4 regions of the Shewanella sp. MF05956 genome follow, and region 4 is predicted to be linked to each of the others. Evidence: predicted binding sites of a transcription regulator. Region 4 holds the regulator's gene; each other region holds the start of a gene.

Region 1 (4,821 bases), on a different contig from region 4:
GCTCAAGAGTCAGGTTGATTGGTGGAGTCAGTACTTGAGCTTCGTCAGTACCAGATGCACGCATGTTGGTTAGCTGCTTGCCTTTAAGACAGTTAACTGTCAAATCGTTAGCACGAGCATGGATACCCACTACTTGACCTTCGTATACTTCGGCCGCGTGGCCAATAAACAGACGACCACGGTCTTGTAAACCGAATAGTGCGAACGTTAATGACTTACCTGTAGCATTTGAAATCAATACACCGTTAGCACGTTGACCGATGTCACCGCCTTTATGTGGACCGTAGTGATCAAATGAGTGATAAATCAAACCAGTACCTGAAGTAGCAGTTAAGAACTCAGTTTGGAAACCAATTAAGCCACGGCTTGGGATAATGAAGTCGATACGGACACGACCTTTACCGTCAAGTTGCATGTCTTTCATTTCAGCTTTACGTGTACCTAATTTTTCAATTACGGTACCTTGATGATCTTCTTCAACGTCAACTGTTACGGTTTCGTATGGTTCACATAGCTCACCATCGATTGTTTTTAGAATAACTTCTGGACGAGATACGGCTAATTCATAACCTTCACGACGCATGTTTTCAATTAAAATCGATAAGTGTAATTCACCACGGCCTGATACGCGGAAACGATCTGGGCTGTCTGTTTCTTCAACACGTAATGCTACGTTGTGAACTAATTCAGTTTGTAAACGCTCAAGAATGTTACGTGAAGTTACATACTTACCTTCTTTACCCGCGAACGGAGAAGTGTTTACTTGGAATGTCATCGTTAGTGTTGGTTCATCAACCGTTAACGGTGGCATTGCTTCTACTGCATTCACTGCACAAATTGTGTCAGAAATCTTAAGCTCGCCTAAACCTGTAATAGCAACGATGTCGCCCGCGTTAGCGATTTCAACTTCAGTGCGGTCTAGACCCATGTAACCTAATACCTGGCCCATTTTACCGTTACGTTTCTTACCGTCAGCACCAATAATGGTCACTTGTTGGTTAGTCTTAACGCTACCACGAGTAATACGGCCAATACCGATAACACCCACGTATGAGTTGTAATCGATTTGAGAAATTTGCATTTGGAATGGCGCTTCTGCATCTGCGTCTGGGAAAGACACTTTCTCAACGATGGTTTGGAATAGCGGCGTCATGTCAGTGCTAGTGTCTTCTGGATCTAAAGTCGCGAAACCATTTAACGCAGAAGCATAAACAATAGGGAAATCTAACTGTTCGTCAGTAGCACCTAAGTTAACGAATAAATCGAATACTTGGTCAATAACCCAATCTGGACGAGCACTTGGACGGTCAATTTTGTTAATAACAACAATTGGCTTAAGGCCTTGAGCGAACGCTTTTTTGGTTACAAAGCGAGTTTGTGGCATTGGGCCATCAACTGCATCAACCAATAGTAATACTGAATCAACCATAGATAGAACACGTTCTACTTCACCACCGAAATCAGCGTGGCCAGGAGTGTCTACGATATTGATGCGGTAGTCGTTCCACTGGATGGCAGTATTCTTTGCCAGAATGGTGATCCCACGTTCTTTTTCAAGATCGTTAGAATCCATAACCCGCTCAGTAGCTTCTCCACGAGATGCAAGGGTTCCTGACTGCGCCAACATTTTATCAACCAGGGTTGTTTTGCCATGGTCAACGTGGGCAATAATGGCGATGTTACGTAAATTCTCTAACACGGATAAACCTCTAAACCAGCAAACAAAAAAAGGGGGCTTTATAGCGACTGAATAATCATAGACACCATAAAAAAGCGTGCCATTCTACTTCAGCACGGCTTTTGTAGATAGGATTATTTTTGAACACATCAATTTTTTCAGCTTGCTCGAGCTCAAAAAACACGTTAAAACCTTTATTTAAGTCATAGTAACAAGCTTGTCATACACAAATGTGACAGTGGCTAAAACTTTATCAATTTGCATATGCACCACAATGGACTTTTGCACCACATTGAAACATAGTGGTGCACAAGATTGGTGCGAAGCGTTTGTTTTGTTGATCTTTGATATTTTCAAAATTAACAAAATCAAAAGGTTAACTAGTTGGCATGATTATCGCTTTAATGGCAGTAATCGTAAAAATGAAAATTCGTTTTCCAGATGCACCATCTGGCGAATACCAAGATTATATTAAGGGACAACCCTTTACCCTACCGGAGGCTTAAGAATGTCAGTTGAATCAGTTTTAAAGCAACTTGAAGAGTTAGAAGTTAAGTTTGTTGATTTGCGCTTTACCGACACTAAAGGTAAAGAGCAGCATGTTTCTATTCCATCTCATCAAGTAAATGAAGATTTTTTTGAAGACGGCAAAATGTTTGATGGTTCTTCAATTACAGGTTGGAAAGGCATCAATGAATCAGACATGGTATTAATGCCTGATCCAACAACATTCGTTTTAGACCCATTTACCGAAGAAACAACAGCCCTTATTCGCTGTGATATTTTAGAGCCAGGCACTATGACTGGTTATGACCGTGACCCACGTTCAATTGCTAAAAAAGCAGAAGCATACCTTGTGTCTACTGGTATCGCTGACACCGTATTGATTGGTCCAGAACCAGAATTCTTCTTATTCGACGACGTGCGTTTTGGCACTGATATGTCAGGTTGTTTCGTTAAAATCGACGCAAAAGAAGCGGCTTGGAACTCAGGCACTAGCTATGCAGATGGCAACACAGGTCACCGTCCAATGGTTAAAGGGGGTTACTTCCCAGTCGCGCCTGTCGATTCATCACAAGACTTACGTTCAGCAATGTGTTTAGTGCTTGAAGAAATGGGTCAAGTTGTTGAAGCACATCACCATGAAGTGGCTACAGCGGGTCAAAACGAAATCGCTACACGTTTTAACACTTTGACTAAAAAAGCAGATGAAATCCAAATTCTAAAATACGTTGTTCATAACATGGCTCACGCTTATGGAAAGACAGCGACATTTATGCCAAAACCAATCGTTGGCGACAACGGTAGCGGTATGCACGTGCATCAGTCATTATCAAAAGACGGTGTTAACTTATTCGCGGGTGACAAGTACGCTGGCTTAAGCGAAATGGCCTTGTTCTATATTGGTGGTATTATCAAGCACGCTCGTGCATTGAACGCATTCACCAACCCAAGCACTAACTCTTATAAGCGTTTAGTGCCGCATTTTGAAGCGCCAGTTATGTTAGCTTACTCAGCACGTAACCGTAGTGCATCAATTCGTATTCCAGTGGTACCAAGCCCTAAAGGTCGTCGTATCGAAGCGCGTTTCCCTGATCCACATGCAAACCCATACTTAGGTTTTGCGGCACTATTAATGGCTGGTCTTGACGGTATTCAAAACAAGATCCACCCAGGTGAAGCAATGGATAAAGACTTGTATGACTTACCTGCTGAAGAAGCGGCTGAGATCCCACAAGTAGCAACGTCTTTAGAAAATGCTCTTGAGAATCTACAAGCTGATCATGAGTTCTTAACTAAAGGTGGCGTATTCAGTGAAGACTTCATCCAATCTTATATCGCAATTAAGAAAGGTGAAGCTGAGCGTGTTGCACGTACTACTCACCCATTAGAGTTTGAGATGTATTACAGCCTATAATGAGTCGGTTTTTATAAACGATTCAGTATTGCAAAATACCCAACCCCGATAAGCAATTATCGGGGTTTTTTGTTATACAGTATGTTGCAAATGTAAACAGATGTGTCTAAGGTGTTGCGTTCGTATTTTTCCGCACGGCAATATTTCCCCTGCCATTGTATTGCTCAAAAGTTCTGCATATGAGAATTAGATGAAATTATCATTTAGGTATTTGTTATTAATTGCGATGACCTTGGTGTCTTTGATACCTATTTGTGTTTTAGCGTTGTGGACCAGCCATAATGCGCTCGATAATGAATATCGAACAGTTCATGACAAACATTTATTGTTAGCAAAAAACTTATCACAAGCACTAGACCGCTATAGTGTCGACGCGTTATCGATATTTAATCGCGCCACTGATTCTGTTATTAAACAGCAAATTTCCTCCGAATTTATTTCACTTTTTAAAGACATTGATGTTGAGTCTGTTGGTGAATATAACGCTCAAGGCCAGCTCGTCAACGTGTTATTTGGTCCCGCACAATCACAGCCTTTATCGTTAATCGAGGGTGATAATGTTTTTGATCTTTCTCAATTATCTAGCGCAACGTTTACTGACGTGCATAAATTCGGTGTCGCGAATCCAACTTTGTATATGATCCGTCAAGATAACCAGAAACGTATCTGGTTGGCGGTAATGAATCCTGCATTTATTGGTTTATTGCAGTCTGCGGTTAAATTTGGCAAAAAAGGCCATGCTGCTATTGTCGATCGCCAAGGTAATGTGTTGGCTCACCCGAATAAAGAGTGGCAAGCAAACAGTAAAAGTTTGTCTAAAGTCAACATTGTGAAACAAATGATGGCCGGCAATACTGGTGTGATGGAGTTTTATTCTCCGGCTGTTAAGCAGGATATGATAGCGGCTTATACTATTGTGCCTACAACGGGGTGGGGAGTAATGATCCCGCAACCATTGGATGAATTGTATGCTCGAGCAGAATCTGAAATTAATACCATTTTATGGGTTGCCTCCCTATCGTTTTTTGCTTGTTTACTACTAAGCTGGTGGATGACCGGATTGATCACGCGACCGATTGCTGCACTTACCGCTCAAGCATGTGCTTTAGCCAAGCAGCAAACTCAACTCACCCCCTGGACTAAGCAGCGTATTGAAACCACCGAGTTTGTGACCTTGTTTGACAGTTTTCATTACATGTCGAAGCAAGTTATTAGTAGTCAGGCA
Region 2 (4,821 bases), on a different contig from region 4:
GACCGTTCCACAAAAAGTAGCATCGAAATAGGCAGTAGGTGGGGTACTTTTTGGGTTAACGCTTTTTTAATGTCTTGGTGTTTGGCAAGTTTTGGATAATTCAGTAATTCAAGTGAATGGATATCAATGTGATTACGGCTAAAGTATGAAGTCCAAAAAGACGGTGAATGTATGTCTTCATTGATGAGATCTTCTGAAAGCGCATTGTCTTCTGGCAGCAATTGTTGCAGCAGGGCTTCATTGATTTCAGTGTCTTCAGTTTGGGCCGAAAAATAGAAGTTATTATTTTCTTGCTCAATGGTGGCTTCGTTAAACAGCAGTGGTGATACAACTGTTTTGAGCTCACCTTTAATCGTCACTTTACCGACAAATAAGAATCGTGCATACAGCAGTATTCTTTCCCTTTGATACATTGCGACTCGTTTAAGCATGGGCTCGGCAAATTCTTGCGGAATGGGTAAGCGAGGTAAAAAACCCGTGCCTAATTCATCTTGCCCTTCAAGAATGAAACGATCTTCTTGTTTAAACTTGTTCACATTCCAAAGATTGATAGAGGCGCTATCTTCTTTATAACAATCTTTGTAGTAGGAAATAATCTGCTGATAACTCAATGGCACAATTCCATTTATTGATGATCCCAAGATAAGTTAGACACAATACGGCAAAGCTCGCACCTAAAGTGAAACATGTCTAATAACGGTTGTTCGAGCTTCCATTCATGTGAGCCGCAGCGCGGGCAAGGGCGGGTTAATTCTGCTTGTAATGATTCGCCGCCCACGCGATATAAATAATAGTAAGTGGGTATCTTAGTTAGGTATTCTATCCGCCCACGTAAATCCCAACCACGTCTAAATAGGTCACTGTCTGCCCGAGTGATTTCATCTAATGCCGCGAATTCTGCTTTGGTGGCTGCAGCCATTTGCAGTTCATCGCAGGCTTGCCATTCTGTTTGCCATTTTATGATGCGCTTATGATCACCATTAAACGTTGCAGGCAATTGATAAAGCGGGATAGGTAATAAGTTGTCACCATTGCGCAGTGGCGAGCACATGTGAACATAACTGGTATACAACAGTTGCCATGAAGGTGCGTCAGTGTTGCTGACTTCTGAGTTAATGTCTTGGCCTATCAATTTTTCTCTTGGCGCCAATAATTTTGCTGCAGTTAACCCCGCTAACGTCACTTTTACCCAAGGGCTATTATAACGATTCGATAAGCTGGTTTTTTCAGGTAACAACAAGCGAACTCTAAATTCACCATCGTTAAAAGCCACTGCAAACTCGCGTCCTAAAATTTGACCATTGGCGCGAAGGGCTTCTAATAATCCATTAATGGCTTTTTCTGCTGCATCAATAGTGGTGTCGGCAAAGCATTCAAAGCGAAGTTCTGTAACAAACATGGATTACGGTGCCTTCTTTTCGGTGATGGTTAAGACTTGTTGTTCTAATTCGCAGACTCTGTTAGTGAGTAAATCGATATGCTGTTGCATGGCGTCTATTTGTAATTGCAGCTTAGCGATAGGGTCTGCTGGTACGGTAGAGGATTGATCTTGTGCCGGGATATCGGCTAATTCAGGTAAGTTTTGCCATTCTGATTTCGGCAATGCTTTAAATTGTTGTAAGCCTTGGATCAATATCGGCATTGCAAAGCGATTGCCTAAACGACTTTTGATTAACGCTAAACTTGGAGTATGGCCATTGTTTGCTATCGCTTTTGCAGCAGCAAGCACTTGTTCAATTGGACTCATTGTTGGTTAAATTCCTTCATTATATGTAGCAATATTCACTAATTTATTTTTTATTGCATTAAAAATTATTTTAAATCAGTGCATTAAGTTTTGGCATGATTTTAGCTACAAGGATCTGTAATAACAATGCGGGTTATATTTTAACAAAAAGGATGCAACATGAAATCAAAACTTATTGCGGCAAGTGTCGTAGCGCTAATGTCAGTAGGATTAAGCGGCTGTGTGATTAGCGTAGGCGATCATGAATCAGGTAAAAGCCACGAGTATTGGGAAAAACAACAAGATAAAAATCGTGCTTTATTGGCTAACCTTGCACTCGGCATGACCAGCGAGCAAGTGGTGACATTAATGGGCACTGCCGATTTTAGTGAAGCATATTCAAAAAACAATTCAGCCAATACAGACCAGGCAATAAAAGTCTTATTTTATCGCACTCAATGGGCTAAAGGTGACGGTAAAACCACTAAAGATGAGTGCACCCCAATAGTCTTTAGAGACAATACCTTAGTTGGCTGGGGTGACACTGCTTTAGGGCAAATTTAAGCTGGTTTGAATCGGTCTGTTATTGTAAGAGTTCGGTTAACCTCTCATCATTACGTCCAATTGGTCGATAACTTCAGACCATTGGGCGTCTTCCATTAAAGCTTCTTTTATAAATGCCCGTTGACTTTGATTCCAACATTGGGCGTCAATCAACAGGGTGTGTGCGGCTAATTTGTTTCGGCTAACAAACTCATTAATATCTTGCTGTGAGTGCGCTAATCCGAGCTGCTGGAATAAGTGGCTTAAATCATTTTCTGTCGTATCCATTGAGACAACTCCTTTATATGACCCGTTAGAATTTCCAGTATTAATCTTCGATACCCAAATTGCAAAGAACTAATCAATAAAGCTATTTATTGATTATAAACCCAATCAACTTGAAGATACGTGTTTCAGAGCTTCACTGTGTTTTCAATACTAGGCACCTTATAAATTAGCGCAACAACGCTCTTGATTCAATAATCAGGGGAACACGGTGAAGCTCCCAAAGGGCAAGTTTTACACGCGTTTATGCTGCGTTATTGATTTTGGAAAGGGAATGACCATTACCCACAATCAATGCCTTGCCTAAACGCGTGTCAATTCTTGCTGAAATCGAACACCTTCAGGTTGTTTGGATATAAAGGTAAACCGTATTTGTTGATTGTTTCAATCTTGTTAACTTGCTAAGTTATTCACTTGTTAACTGAACAAGTTAAGCAAATGAGTCATCAAACAAGGAATAACAATAATGGATAACCCTACCTTGGAAACCCTACGTGCAGTGTATTTAACAGCTGAAGACTTACGTGTGGCGGCGTCAATTTTGTATAACGCATACCATGACGACCCCTATTTTATTGATGTTTTGGGGCAGCAAGATCAAGCGCAATATGAACAAAAACTGCGTGCAGCTATTCGTGAAGAACTCAATGAGCTGTGGCAACAAGAACAACCCTTAATTGGCTTATTTGATGATGAACGGCTCATTGGTGTCGCCTGCGTCATTACCCAACAAGTGCCATTAGGTGAAGCGCGATATTGGCATTGGCGTTTAAAAATGGTGTTAGGAACCGGTTGGAAATCAACCCAGGGCCTAATGGAAAAAGAGAACTGTATTTTGGAACATTTGCCTTCTGACAAATGTGGCATCTTACAATTTATTGCCCTAGCGCCCAATGAGCAAAATAAAGGCTATGGTGCAAGGTTAATTCAAGCGGTATTAAGTTGGTGTGATGAACAGCCTAAGCTTGATGGTATTGGTGTCTTTGTTACTCATCCTAAACATCATGATGTGTTTGTCCAGCAAGGGTTTAGCAGTATTGCTGAGGTCAATATTGGCAAGGTTGATGGCGAGATTTTATTTTATAACAAACTAGACGGATCGACTTAACCTTAGGATGACATGAGTGCGTAACTTCATTAAGTTAAGTGTTCATCAAATCTTATGTTTTTTGCCGTGCCAACACTAACACTAACACTAACACATTATGGAGTAGGTCATGCAGACCAAACGTTACAGTTCTTTTGCAGAGTTTTATCCATTTTACCTGTCGCAACATCAAGACCCTGTATGCCGCAGGTTACATTACATCGGCAGCAGTATTATTGTTGTGATTATTATAAATACACTGATAAATCAACATTGGTGGCAATTACTGCTTTTACCTGTCGTTGGGTATGGGTTTGCTTGGTTAGGCCATTTTATGTTTGAAAAAAATCGTCCTGCGACATTTACCTATCCGCTGTACAGTTTATGGGCTGATTGGGTGATGTTTGGGCAAATGTTAAAACGCCAGTGGCGTAACGTTATTGGGGCAAAATAGAGCCTAGCTCACACGCTTGTAAGCATTATCCTACATTGATGTAGGCATTCTTATCTAAAGTTGTGAGTGTTAATCGGGTGTAAAAATAAAAATGCGTTTATAAACAGTTGTTTGTTAGGCTTTTGTTGTTTTTTGTTATGTGAAAGTTTTGTTTCAGTCGGTTTTAGTGACTTTTCATGCAATGCTTTTTAGCTAGAATGTACCCATCGAAAGCGAATAATTAACTGGGTTTTCTTAGGATGAGAAACAAAGGTTAAATAGCTGAGATTTGAAATCAATTGTTAAGTCGACTTTCAAAGTCGATGGTTCAAGTAGTTTCTCGAAGCAGATTCTCGAAATAGATTCTCGAAATAGATTGTTAGTAAAGATTTTCAAGGATGATAGTAGGACACGCCCAAGGACATAGGGCATAAGCTCGGCAAATGGATAGCCGAATCAAGGAAGGGTGAAGCGAAAGCGACACAAGGATGAAAGGATAGGACTGCAGGATGCAGCATGGATGACTCAACGGATTGAATGCTCAGTCAATGGATAGGCTGTTCAATGGAATGACACTCATAAGATGCTTTGATTATATTCGTATAAACAAGGGTCACGGAAATGAGCAAAAAGGAAATGGACTGCTAGGATGCATGTTTTCATGGACGGCGCAGGGAGCACATTTCAGTAGGATGCTGACAAAAGTGTTACGGGCACAACCTTATAACTTAAGGTTGTGCCTTTTTG
Region 3 (4,821 bases), on a different contig from region 4:
GGTATATTTTGATCAACCACCACCCTGGCCAGAGCAAATGACGTAGATTCTTTGTCTGCGGCGGAGCCGATAGTCACAAGGTCGCCATCTGCAATAGAAAAGCTCGCGAGGTTATCCGGATGAAGTTGTATTACAGGCTCAGGAATACTTGCTCGTAGACTCGCAATATGACCTGTGCGAGTCATAGTGTGCCATTGATCGCGACTGCGGCCACTGTTAAGTAATACGCTAGCCTGTTTGGCTACATTTGCAGCCACTTGCGTTACCGTCTTCGCGGGGAAAATGAATTGTGCTTTTCCTGTCGGCGTAGCAAATACCCCATCACTAAATACTCGCAGCCCTTGCTGTCCAATGTGTTCAGCAGATGCTATTGGCCACTGAGTCGGTCTTAAATCGTCATATTCTTGTTGGCTTAAATCGGTTAACCCGCTTATATCAAATATCTTATTGGGAAAAGCTTGTTTAACGTTTGCCGACAACGCGGCAAACTCACGAAACACGCTAGCACTGTTGTCAAACTCAAATCCTTGAAAACCCATTTTTTGCGCCACTTGGCTTATGGCCCACCAATCCGCTTTGCTTTGTCCTTTGGGGGTAATAAAGCCCCGCTGACGGCTTATTGTGCGTTCACTGTTGGTCACTGTTCCGCATTTTTCAGACCAACCTTGAGCGGGTAATAATATGTCTGCAAATTTTGCGGTATCAGAATCAGGGCTTATTTCAGACACCACCACAAAAGGACAATCGGCCAAGGCTTTAGCAATTTTATTACTGTTAGGCAATGACACCACAGGATTGGTGCCCATAATCCAAATGGCTTTTATTTTACCGTCAGCTAAGGCATCAAACATGTCGACAGCGGCTAAACCTTTTTTGTCAGCAACGGTATCGACCTGCCAAAAATCGGCGAGTAGTTCACGTTCAGATTGAGAAAATCCCATATGACAAGCCAGTTGAGTGGCTAATCCCCCTACTTCGCGACCGCCCATCGCATTAGGTTGACCCGTTAATGAGAAAAAACCGCATCCGGCTTGGCCAATATGCCCTAAGGCTAAATGGCAATTAATAATCGCATTCGTGGTGTCAGTGCCAATAACAGACTGGTTAACGCCTTGGCATGATGCTGTCAGTATGGCTTTATGTTGAATAAACAATTGATAAAATTGTTTCAATGTTGACTCGGTTAACCCCACTTGCTTTGCAAGGCCAAGAAGATCTGTACTCAATTGTTTGGCGTGACTTACCACAACATCAAAACCGTCGGTATGCGCATTAATGTATTCATGATTAACACGTTCATTATCCGCCAAATAGCCTAACAAACCGTGGAACAAGGCTAAATCGGCCCCTGGCGTAATCGCTAAATGAAGGTCAGCTTGTTTTGCTGTCGCGGTTGTAACTGGATCAATAACCACTAACGTTGTGTTATTGGCTTTTTTTGCTGCCAATATCCGTTGAAATAACACTGGATGAGTCCAAGCGGTATTCGCACCAATTAATACAATGACTTCTGCATGTTCAATATCGTCATAACAACCTGGCACTACATCTTCACCAAATGCCCGCTGCATAGCACTCACAGCAGATGACATGCATAAACGTGAATTAGTATCGACATTTGCCGTTTTTAAATAGCCTTTGGCAAATTTGTTTGCTACATAATAATCTTCGGTGAGTAACTGGCCAGAAAGATAAAGTGCAACAGAATTGGCTCCGTACTGGGCGATAGTTTGCGCAAATTTATCAGCAATTAACGAACTGGCCTGATCCCACGAAATGGGTTTACCTGAGCGTAAAACAGGATAACGCAGCACATTAGGTTGCGTTAAACTGTCAAGCAGTCGCTCACCTTTTGCACACAAGTGACCATAATTTGCAGGATGATATTTATCACCGATTAAGGTTAAAGAAGACACATCAACGTCAACCCAATCGGCTTGAGTCGAGGACACGCTAACGCCGCACCCGACACCACAATAAGCACAACTTGATTGGATTATTGACATACATTGACCCTTTCACATTAACCATTTCATGATGGTATTACTGCGAAAGCTGTGCCAAAAAATTAACTTACTGATTTAACTTAGAAATAGAAAAAACAGACTGGTATTCAACGCTACATTTGCGCAACATAAGTGCAAGCGCATGCACTTAAAGCGCGCATCTATTTGAAAACAAAAGAAATTAAATACCTATAAAGAGGTAGGAATACCCATCCGCATTATTAAGTGACCACTCAGAATGCGCCCAGCGGTTTTTGATTAAGGCGTCGCTATCTCTATTGTGTCTTGATGGTTGCTCTCCTTCAAATAGCGAGAAAGCAGAGCAAAAGCGGCTGGAGTATTTCTTTCTGGCGAGTCATCACTTATTAGCACGCAATGGTATTAGATTTATACTTCTCGGTTTTGAAAGAGGCCAGAAACAAAAATACCGACATTAATGTCGGTATTTTTAATCAGCGGGACAACTTATTTAGCAGTACGGCCATCATCATGACATGTGTCACACGTTGGTTTTTCGCCAACTTTAATTTCGTGCGGAGCATGACAATCTGCACACATTAACGCACCATCATGCGCTTTATGGGTATCATCCATCTCTGCAAGTGAACCATGGCAACTTTGACATTGTTCAAATTCATATGCACCATCAGCTGATGGCTCTTCATTAGCATGGCAGTTTTCACAGCCACCCATTTCAACGTGAAACTCTGCGAGGGTTTCATCAGCAGCAAATGATGCAGAAGACATCATCATTACCGCGAAACCTGCCGCAAACAATGCGCTGAGTAGTTTGTTGCTCATTATTCATTCCTCCAATTTAGTGTATGCCCGCATTCTTATTATCTGACGCGGGTCTTACACTGAAGCACGACACTTTACTTAAGAATTAACTCACCCCTTTATATCGACCGAAATCAAAATTGAGCGACAATATAAAAGTAGTAAATTAATTCACTTTAAGCAAAATTAATTTAGATTAAGCAATAATAACAGTCTTACTTGTTTGAATATGTGCGCTACATCATGTAACTCGATGGTTTTTAGTGATTAAATTAACTTTTACGCCAGAAAACCCTAATGTAGTAACACCTTATATATTGGTTTTTATAAACAAAAAAAAGCCCCAATCAATGTTGAGGCTAACAATAGTAAACTGAATATATTGTCTAAGTTAACGTCTAGATTTTTCTAACCTAGCCAGTAAACTCGAGGTATCCCAACGGTTACCTTTCATCGCTTGCACTTCTGAATAAAACTGATCGACCAATGCAGTAACCGGTAAATGACTACCATTTCGGCGAGCTTCATCTAATGCAATGCCTAAATCTTTACGCATCCAATCAATCGCAAAACCAAAATCATATTGACCTTGCCACATGGTTTGATAACGATTCTCCATTTGCCAGCTTTGCGCAGCACCTTTACTGATCACTTCAATCACTTTAAGGCCATCTAAACCGGCACTCTTAGCAAAGTGAAGCCCTTCAGCCAATCCTTGAACCACACCGGCGATACAAATTTGATTGACCATTTTAGTCAATTGCCCTGAGCCGACTGGCCCTAATAGTTCAGCACAGCGACTGTAAGCAGCAAGAACAGATTGAACAGCATCAAAATGGACTTGCTCACCGCCCATCATTACCGTTAATAAGCCTTTTTCAGCGCCAGCCTGGCCGCCAGATACTGGCGCATCTAAAAAGCCAATATTGAGTGGTTGAATATGCTCTGCAATCTCACGGGCAACATCAGCTGAAGCCGTGGTATGGTCAACCAAAATCGTACCTGCGTGCATACCCTGTACGACGCCGTGCTCACCTAATACCACTTGACGCAAGTCATCATCATTACCGACACAGGTAAACACGATATCTTGGCCTTTCGCTGCTTCTTTAGGTGTAGCGGCAGATTGACCACCAAATTGTTCAACCCACTGAGCCGCTTTTGAGCTTGTACGGTTATATACTGTGACCTCATGGCCATTTTTAACTAAATGCCCCGCCATCGGGTATCCCATTACGCCTAAACCAATAAATGCGACCTTGGCCATGATTTTTCCTTATTTATTCAACTGAAGGTTTAACGTGTGCTTCCATTTCAGCACCGATACGCTTACGCATATCCATTAAACGTAAAGCACTATCACGTAAACGAATATCATCTGCTGTTGCCGGGATCCACTCAGGAACCGATGTTGGATGACCTTCATCATCTACTGCAACCATGATAACAATACAATGAGTGGTTAAATGACGTTCTGATTCTTTGGGATCGCCCGCTTTTACATCTATCGCAATATGCATTGATGTTGTACCGGTGTAAATCACTTTACCCGTTACCTCAACAATATTGCCTACATGGATAGGTTTAACAAAACGGATCCCGCCAGCATAAACCGTAATGCAATATTTACCGCTCCAACCCGCAGCAGTTGCATATGCGGCTAAATCGATCCATTTCATTACAGCACCACCGTGTACCTTACCGCCAAAATTGACATCTGCAGGTTCGGCCAAAAAACGTAATGTAAGCTTTCTATCTTTACCGGCCATAAAGCCTCCCAGTCATTCGATGGTGTATCAACGATACACGCTGTACCGATACAAAAAAAGCGCACTAGGCGCTTTTTATCTTGAACAATATTAATCTATTTTTTTGAATAGTAGCGAACCATTCGTTCCACCAAAACCAAATGAATTACATAACGCATAATCAAATTGATGGCGGCGTGAAGTATGCGCAACAAAGTCTAAATCGCATCCTTCATCAGGGTTATCTAGGTTAATCGTTGGCGGTACGTGTTGATCACGCAGCGCAA
Region 4 (4,821 bases):
TCATGTCGCCGTGATAACAGGCCGTAAATCTAAAATTGTTGAAACCCGTATGACTGCACTGGGGGTTAAACACATTTATCAAGGCATCGATAATAAGTTTGAACCATTTGAAGCGTTATTGTCTTTATATAATGTCACCCCAGACGAAGTGGCTTACATTGGTGATGACATGGTCGATTTACCTGTGATGAAAGCCGTGGGTCTTGCGGTTTGTGTGGCCGACGGTCACCCATTTGTTAAACAACATTGCCATATGACGACGAGTCTCAATGGTGGCCATGGTGCATTGCGTGAACTCACAGATTTACTATTATTAAGCCAAGACAAATTCACAAGTGCCCACGGTATGAGTATATGAATAGAGTTACCATCGCGATAGCGGCATTTTTCGGCCTTGCCCTTGTGTTGTACTGGCAAACGCAAGTAAAACGCAGTGAAATGGATGCCGTAAAAGTGATAGGTATTGAGCGTCCGGACTTTGTCGCCAACGACTTACGCACAACCGAATACAATGAACAAGGTTTGATTGCCAGTAAAGTCACCGCGAAGCATATGGAGCATTATGCTTCCAGCGATATCACCCACTTTACTGATCCCGTTTATTTAATTTACCCAGAAAATGGTAAAGCACAGTGGCAACTCAGTGCTGACAAAGGACAATTAAATAAACAGAGCAATAAAGTCAGCTTAGAAAATAATGTTATTATCGATGCAATTGATATTGAAGAACCGTTACAGTCAGTGACCACACAAGCAGTCACCCTAGATTTAACGACCATGATAGGCAGCTCACAAGAGATGGTGTATATCAAAGGTAAAGGGTTTATGATCCAAGGCTTAGGCCTACATGCTGACTTGAATACGCAAAAATTATCGCTACTAAGCAAAGTAGAAGGAACATATGAGTCACAATAATCGACATCCTCGCGCCAATGCCGCATTACTATTAAGTGGCTTACTTTGCATGCTGAGCATTCCAGCAATGGCAAAACAAGGTGATCTCAAACAAGAATTGAAAATTGCTGCAGTGAGCCAATCTGCCGACATTAAAAACAATCAAATTGTCTTTAATGGCCCCGTGACTATTGTCCAAGGCACGATTAATATTAATGCTGACGAATTACGCGCATTTACCCCCAAAAATGGCGTATCCAAACGCTTAATCGCGACGGGTAAACCCGCGACATTTTCTCAAGAACTCGACGACGGTAACATCGGTACCGCCAGTGCCAACGAAATCAGTTACGATCTCGCCACAACAACTCTGACGTTAACCGGTAATGCCAAGCTAGACCAAGCAGGCAGTCAGGTCACGGGCAACCTAATTAAATACAACATTAAAGCCCAAGAGTTAATTGCTGAGAGTACCGGTAAAGGCCAAGATCGCGTCATCACGATTATTCAACCAGAAAATTTCCAAGACGAGTCAGCGCCAAAACAAAAGCTGCCTGAGATCCCTGTCAACAAGCAGATAAAACCATGAGCCAAATTACCTTAACAGCTGAAAACCTAGCCAAAAGCTATAAAGCGCGTCAAGTTGTAAAAGACGTCAGCTTAACTGTAAAAACGGGGCAGATTGTCGGTTTACTTGGCCCTAATGGTGCCGGTAAAACAACCACGTTTTACATGGTTGTAGGGTTAGTCAAAAGTGATAAAGGCCGTATATTAATTGATAATGACGATCTCACCGCTGACCCAATGCATCTTAGAGCCCGTAAAGGGATTGGTTATTTACCACAAGAAGCCAGTATTTTTCGAAAACTCACCGTGCACGACAATATCATGGCGGTGTTACAAACCCGCAAAGAACTCAGTAATGACGAACGTATTGAACAGCTCCAGCATTTACTGGAAGAGTTTCACATTACTCACATTCGCGACAGCCAAGGCATGTCATTGTCTGGCGGTGAACGCCGTCGAGTCGAAATTGCCCGAGCACTCGCTGCTAACCCTAAATTCATTTTGCTTGATGAACCTTTTGCGGGTGTTGATCCGATTTCGGTTATCGACATTAAAAAAATTATCCAACAGCTAAAAAGTCGTGGATTAGGCGTACTGATCACCGACCATAATGTTCGCGAAACACTCGATGTATGTGAAAGAGCTTACATCGTAAGCCAAGGTAATTTAATTGCCGAAGGAACACCTGAAGAGATCTTGAGCAATCAACAAGTTCGAGCGGTGTACTTAGGTGAACAATTCAAGCTATAGTTAGGTTATATACCCAAACAACCTGAAGATACTCGATTTCAGCAAGAATTTACACGCGTTTAGGCAAGGCATTGATTGCGGTTAATGGTCGTTCCCTTTCCAAAATCAATAACACAGCATGAACGCGTGTAAAACTTGCCCCTTGGGAGTTTCACCGTGTTCCCACTACGTTGTTGCGTTAATTTATAAGGTGCCTACATTACCGCATTAACGCGCCTAGTATTGAAAACACGGTGAAGCTCTGAAACACGTATCTTCAAGTTGATTGGGTATACGCCTTTTAGCCTATCTAATTCATTCCATTGAACGATACCTAAATTGCGTGAAATGTCATTGACGTACGTGACACCCCATTACAGTTTTTCGAGATTGTTATTTTTATGGAAATCATCTAGGGATAAGCGGTAAATGAAAGCGTCACTCCAACTTAAAATGGGTCAGCATCTCACTATGACCCCTCAATTGCAGCAAGCCATCCGCTTGCTGCAATTATCTTCATTGGAGCTACAGCAAGAAATCCAACAGGCGCTGGACTCAAATCCATTGCTTGAAATAGAAGATGAATTTTCTCAAGCTAAAGATCCCTTAAAAGAAAGTCGCGATCAATCAGACACAGACTTCAGTGACAACAGTAATGTGAGTGTCGAAAAAGATACTTCAACCATCGACACCACAGAATCCATCAGTAAAGAAACCATGGACGACATGCCCATGGACACGACCTGGGATGAAGTCTATACCGCCTCACCGATGTCAGGGTCTGGTAGTGCCAGCATGCGCGACGATGATATGCCTTTTCAAGGGGAAACCACCGAAGGCTTATATGAACATTTAGAGTGGCAAAAAAACTTAACGCCATTTTCAGACACCGACCTTGCCATCGCAACAGCCATCATTGACGCAATAGATGAACGCGGCTATCTAACCCAAAGCACTGAAGAAATACTAGAAGCTATGGGCGATGAAAATGTTGAGCTTGATGAGGTTCAAGCGGTGTTAAAGCGAATTCAACATTTTGACCCCGTAGGTGTTGCTGCACGTGACCTTAGTGAATGTTTACTCATTCAACTGTCACAATATGCAGACTCAACCCCGCACATTGAAAATGCGCGAATGCTCATCAAAGATTATTTGGATTTAATCGCTGGGCGTGACTTTAGATTATTAATGCGTAAAACGCGTTTAAAAGAAGATGAGTTACGTGATGCCATTACCTTAATTCAATCTCTTAATCCGCGTCCTGGCTTATTGATTACTGCCGTCGATGACGAATACGTGATCCCTGATGTCACAGTATTTAAAAAGAATGGCCGTTGGGTTGTTGAACTCAATCCAGATAACATGCCTAAAATAGGTGTTAATCAGCAATATGCAGCAATGGCTCGCAGCAGTAAAAACCCATCTGATACTCAGTTTATACGAGGTCATTTGCAAGAAGCTAAATGGTTTATCAAAAGCATTGAAAGCCGTAACGATACCTTGTTAAAAGTAGCCAATTGCATTGTGCAATTCCAACAAGGGTTTTTCGAATATGGCGAAGAAGCCATGAAACCTATGGTATTAAATGACATTGCTGAAGCCGTAGAAATGCATGAATCGACCATTTCGCGCGTGACCACTCAAAAATACATGCACACCCCACGAGGGTTGTTTGAGTTAAAATACTTTTTCTCTAGCCATGTCAGCACTGATGATGGCGGAGAGTGTTCATCGACAGCAATCCGCGCATTTATTAAAAAGTTGGTTGCAGCAGAAAACCAGAAAAAGCCGCTTAGCGACAGCAAAATGGCTCAACTACTGGCCGAACAGGGCATAAACGTTGCTCGTCGTACGATTGCAAAATACCGTGAGGCAATGATGATACCGCCCTCAAACCAACGTAAGAGTTTATAAATCACTCAACAATGGAGAAGTGTAATGCAGATCAATTTATCAGGGCATCATGTTGAAATAACCGAATCTTTACGTGAATACGTTCAGGAAAAGTTTTCAAAGCTTGAACGACACTTCGATCAGATCAATAATGTTCACGTTGTACTCAACGTAGAAAAATTACAACAAAAAGCAGAAGCTAAAGTCAGCCTAAAGGGCGGAGAAATTTTTGCAATGTCAGAACATACAGACATGTATGCAGCAATAGACGCCCTGATAGATAAGCTCGATCGTCAGGTAATTAAACACAAAGAGAAGTATACAAAACACTAACGATGGAACTTTGTACCATCCTGCAGCCGGAATGCACCACCTGTGCCACACCGGGCAGTAAGAAAAAGGTACTGGAACTTATCAGCGATTTAGTCGCTGCCCAGTACCCGACCCTGTCTTCGCAAGAGGTGTTTGAAAGCCTTATCGCAAGAGAAAAAATGGGTAGCACAGGTATAGGTAATGGTATTGCAATACCTCATGGCCGATTAACGACAATCGATCACCCTATTGCGATCTTTGTAAAATGCGAAGAACCCATTTCGTTCGATGCCATCGATAAACAACCTGTCGATATCTTATTTGCATTATTAGTTCCTGCAGATCAGTGCCAACAACACTTAAGCACCTTATCCTCGATGGCCCAAAAACTCAGCGACAAACAAGTACTAAAACAGCTGCGTAAAA

Evidence for each region. The regulator sigma-54, encoded in region 4, starts transcription at its own class of promoters, with help from an activator protein. The targets are predictions, from matches to a motif close to GTTGGCACGNNNNTNGNNT.
Region 1: a site for sigma-54 is predicted at 2,062-2,080, ahead of glnA (glutamate--ammonia ligase). Genes of this name have one in related genera too.
Region 2: a site for sigma-54 is predicted at 1,837-1,855, ahead of AC19MX_RS01835 (DUF3192 domain-containing protein). Genes of this name have one in related genera too.
Region 3: a site for sigma-54 is predicted at 2,047-2,065, ahead of AC19MX_RS08065 (nitrate reductase). Genes of this name have one in related genera too.

What each region holds. Positions count from the first base shown of each region.
Region 1 is NZ_JCAYNV010000009.1:92,915-97,735, forward strand. Features, by position in the region: gene typA (translational GTPase TypA) at 1-1,699, opposite strand, end outside; gene glnA (glutamate--ammonia ligase) at 2,187-3,596, shown strand; gene AC19MX_RS11530 (PDC sensor domain-containing protein) at 3,787-4,821, shown strand, end outside.
Region 2 is NZ_JCAYNV010000001.1:422,085-426,905, reverse strand. Features, by position in the region: gene AC19MX_RS01850 (DEAD/DEAH box helicase) at 1-617, opposite strand, end outside; gene AC19MX_RS01845 (Zn-ribbon-containing protein) at 626-1,399, opposite strand; gene AC19MX_RS01840 (hypothetical protein) at 1,403-1,747, opposite strand; gene AC19MX_RS01835 (DUF3192 domain-containing protein) at 1,907-2,290, shown strand; gene AC19MX_RS01830 (DUF2789 domain-containing protein) at 2,327-2,557, opposite strand; gene AC19MX_RS01825 (GNAT family N-acetyltransferase) at 3,021-3,662, shown strand; gene AC19MX_RS01820 (Mpo1-like protein) at 3,772-4,095, shown strand.
Region 3 is NZ_JCAYNV010000006.1:23,781-28,601, forward strand. Features, by position in the region: gene AC19MX_RS08065 (nitrate reductase) at 1-2,006, opposite strand, end outside; gene cctA (tetraheme c-type cytochrome CctA) at 2,472-2,807, opposite strand; gene AC19MX_RS08075 (NAD(P)-dependent oxidoreductase) at 3,178-4,053, opposite strand; gene AC19MX_RS08080 (acyl-CoA thioesterase) at 4,067-4,555, opposite strand; gene fabF (beta-ketoacyl-ACP synthase II) at 4,646-4,821, opposite strand, start outside.
Region 4 is NZ_JCAYNV010000003.1:262,058-266,878, forward strand. Features, by position in the region: gene kdsC (3-deoxy-manno-octulosonate-8-phosphatase KdsC) at 1-358, shown strand, start outside; gene lptC (LPS export ABC transporter periplasmic protein LptC) at 355-915, shown strand; gene lptA (lipopolysaccharide transport periplasmic protein LptA) at 902-1,483, shown strand; gene lptB (LPS export ABC transporter ATP-binding protein) at 1,480-2,211, shown strand; gene AC19MX_RS04875 (RNA polymerase factor sigma-54) at 2,620-4,104, shown strand; gene hpf (ribosome hibernation promoting factor) at 4,129-4,416, shown strand; gene ptsN (PTS IIA-like nitrogen regulatory protein PtsN) at 4,419-4,821, shown strand, end outside.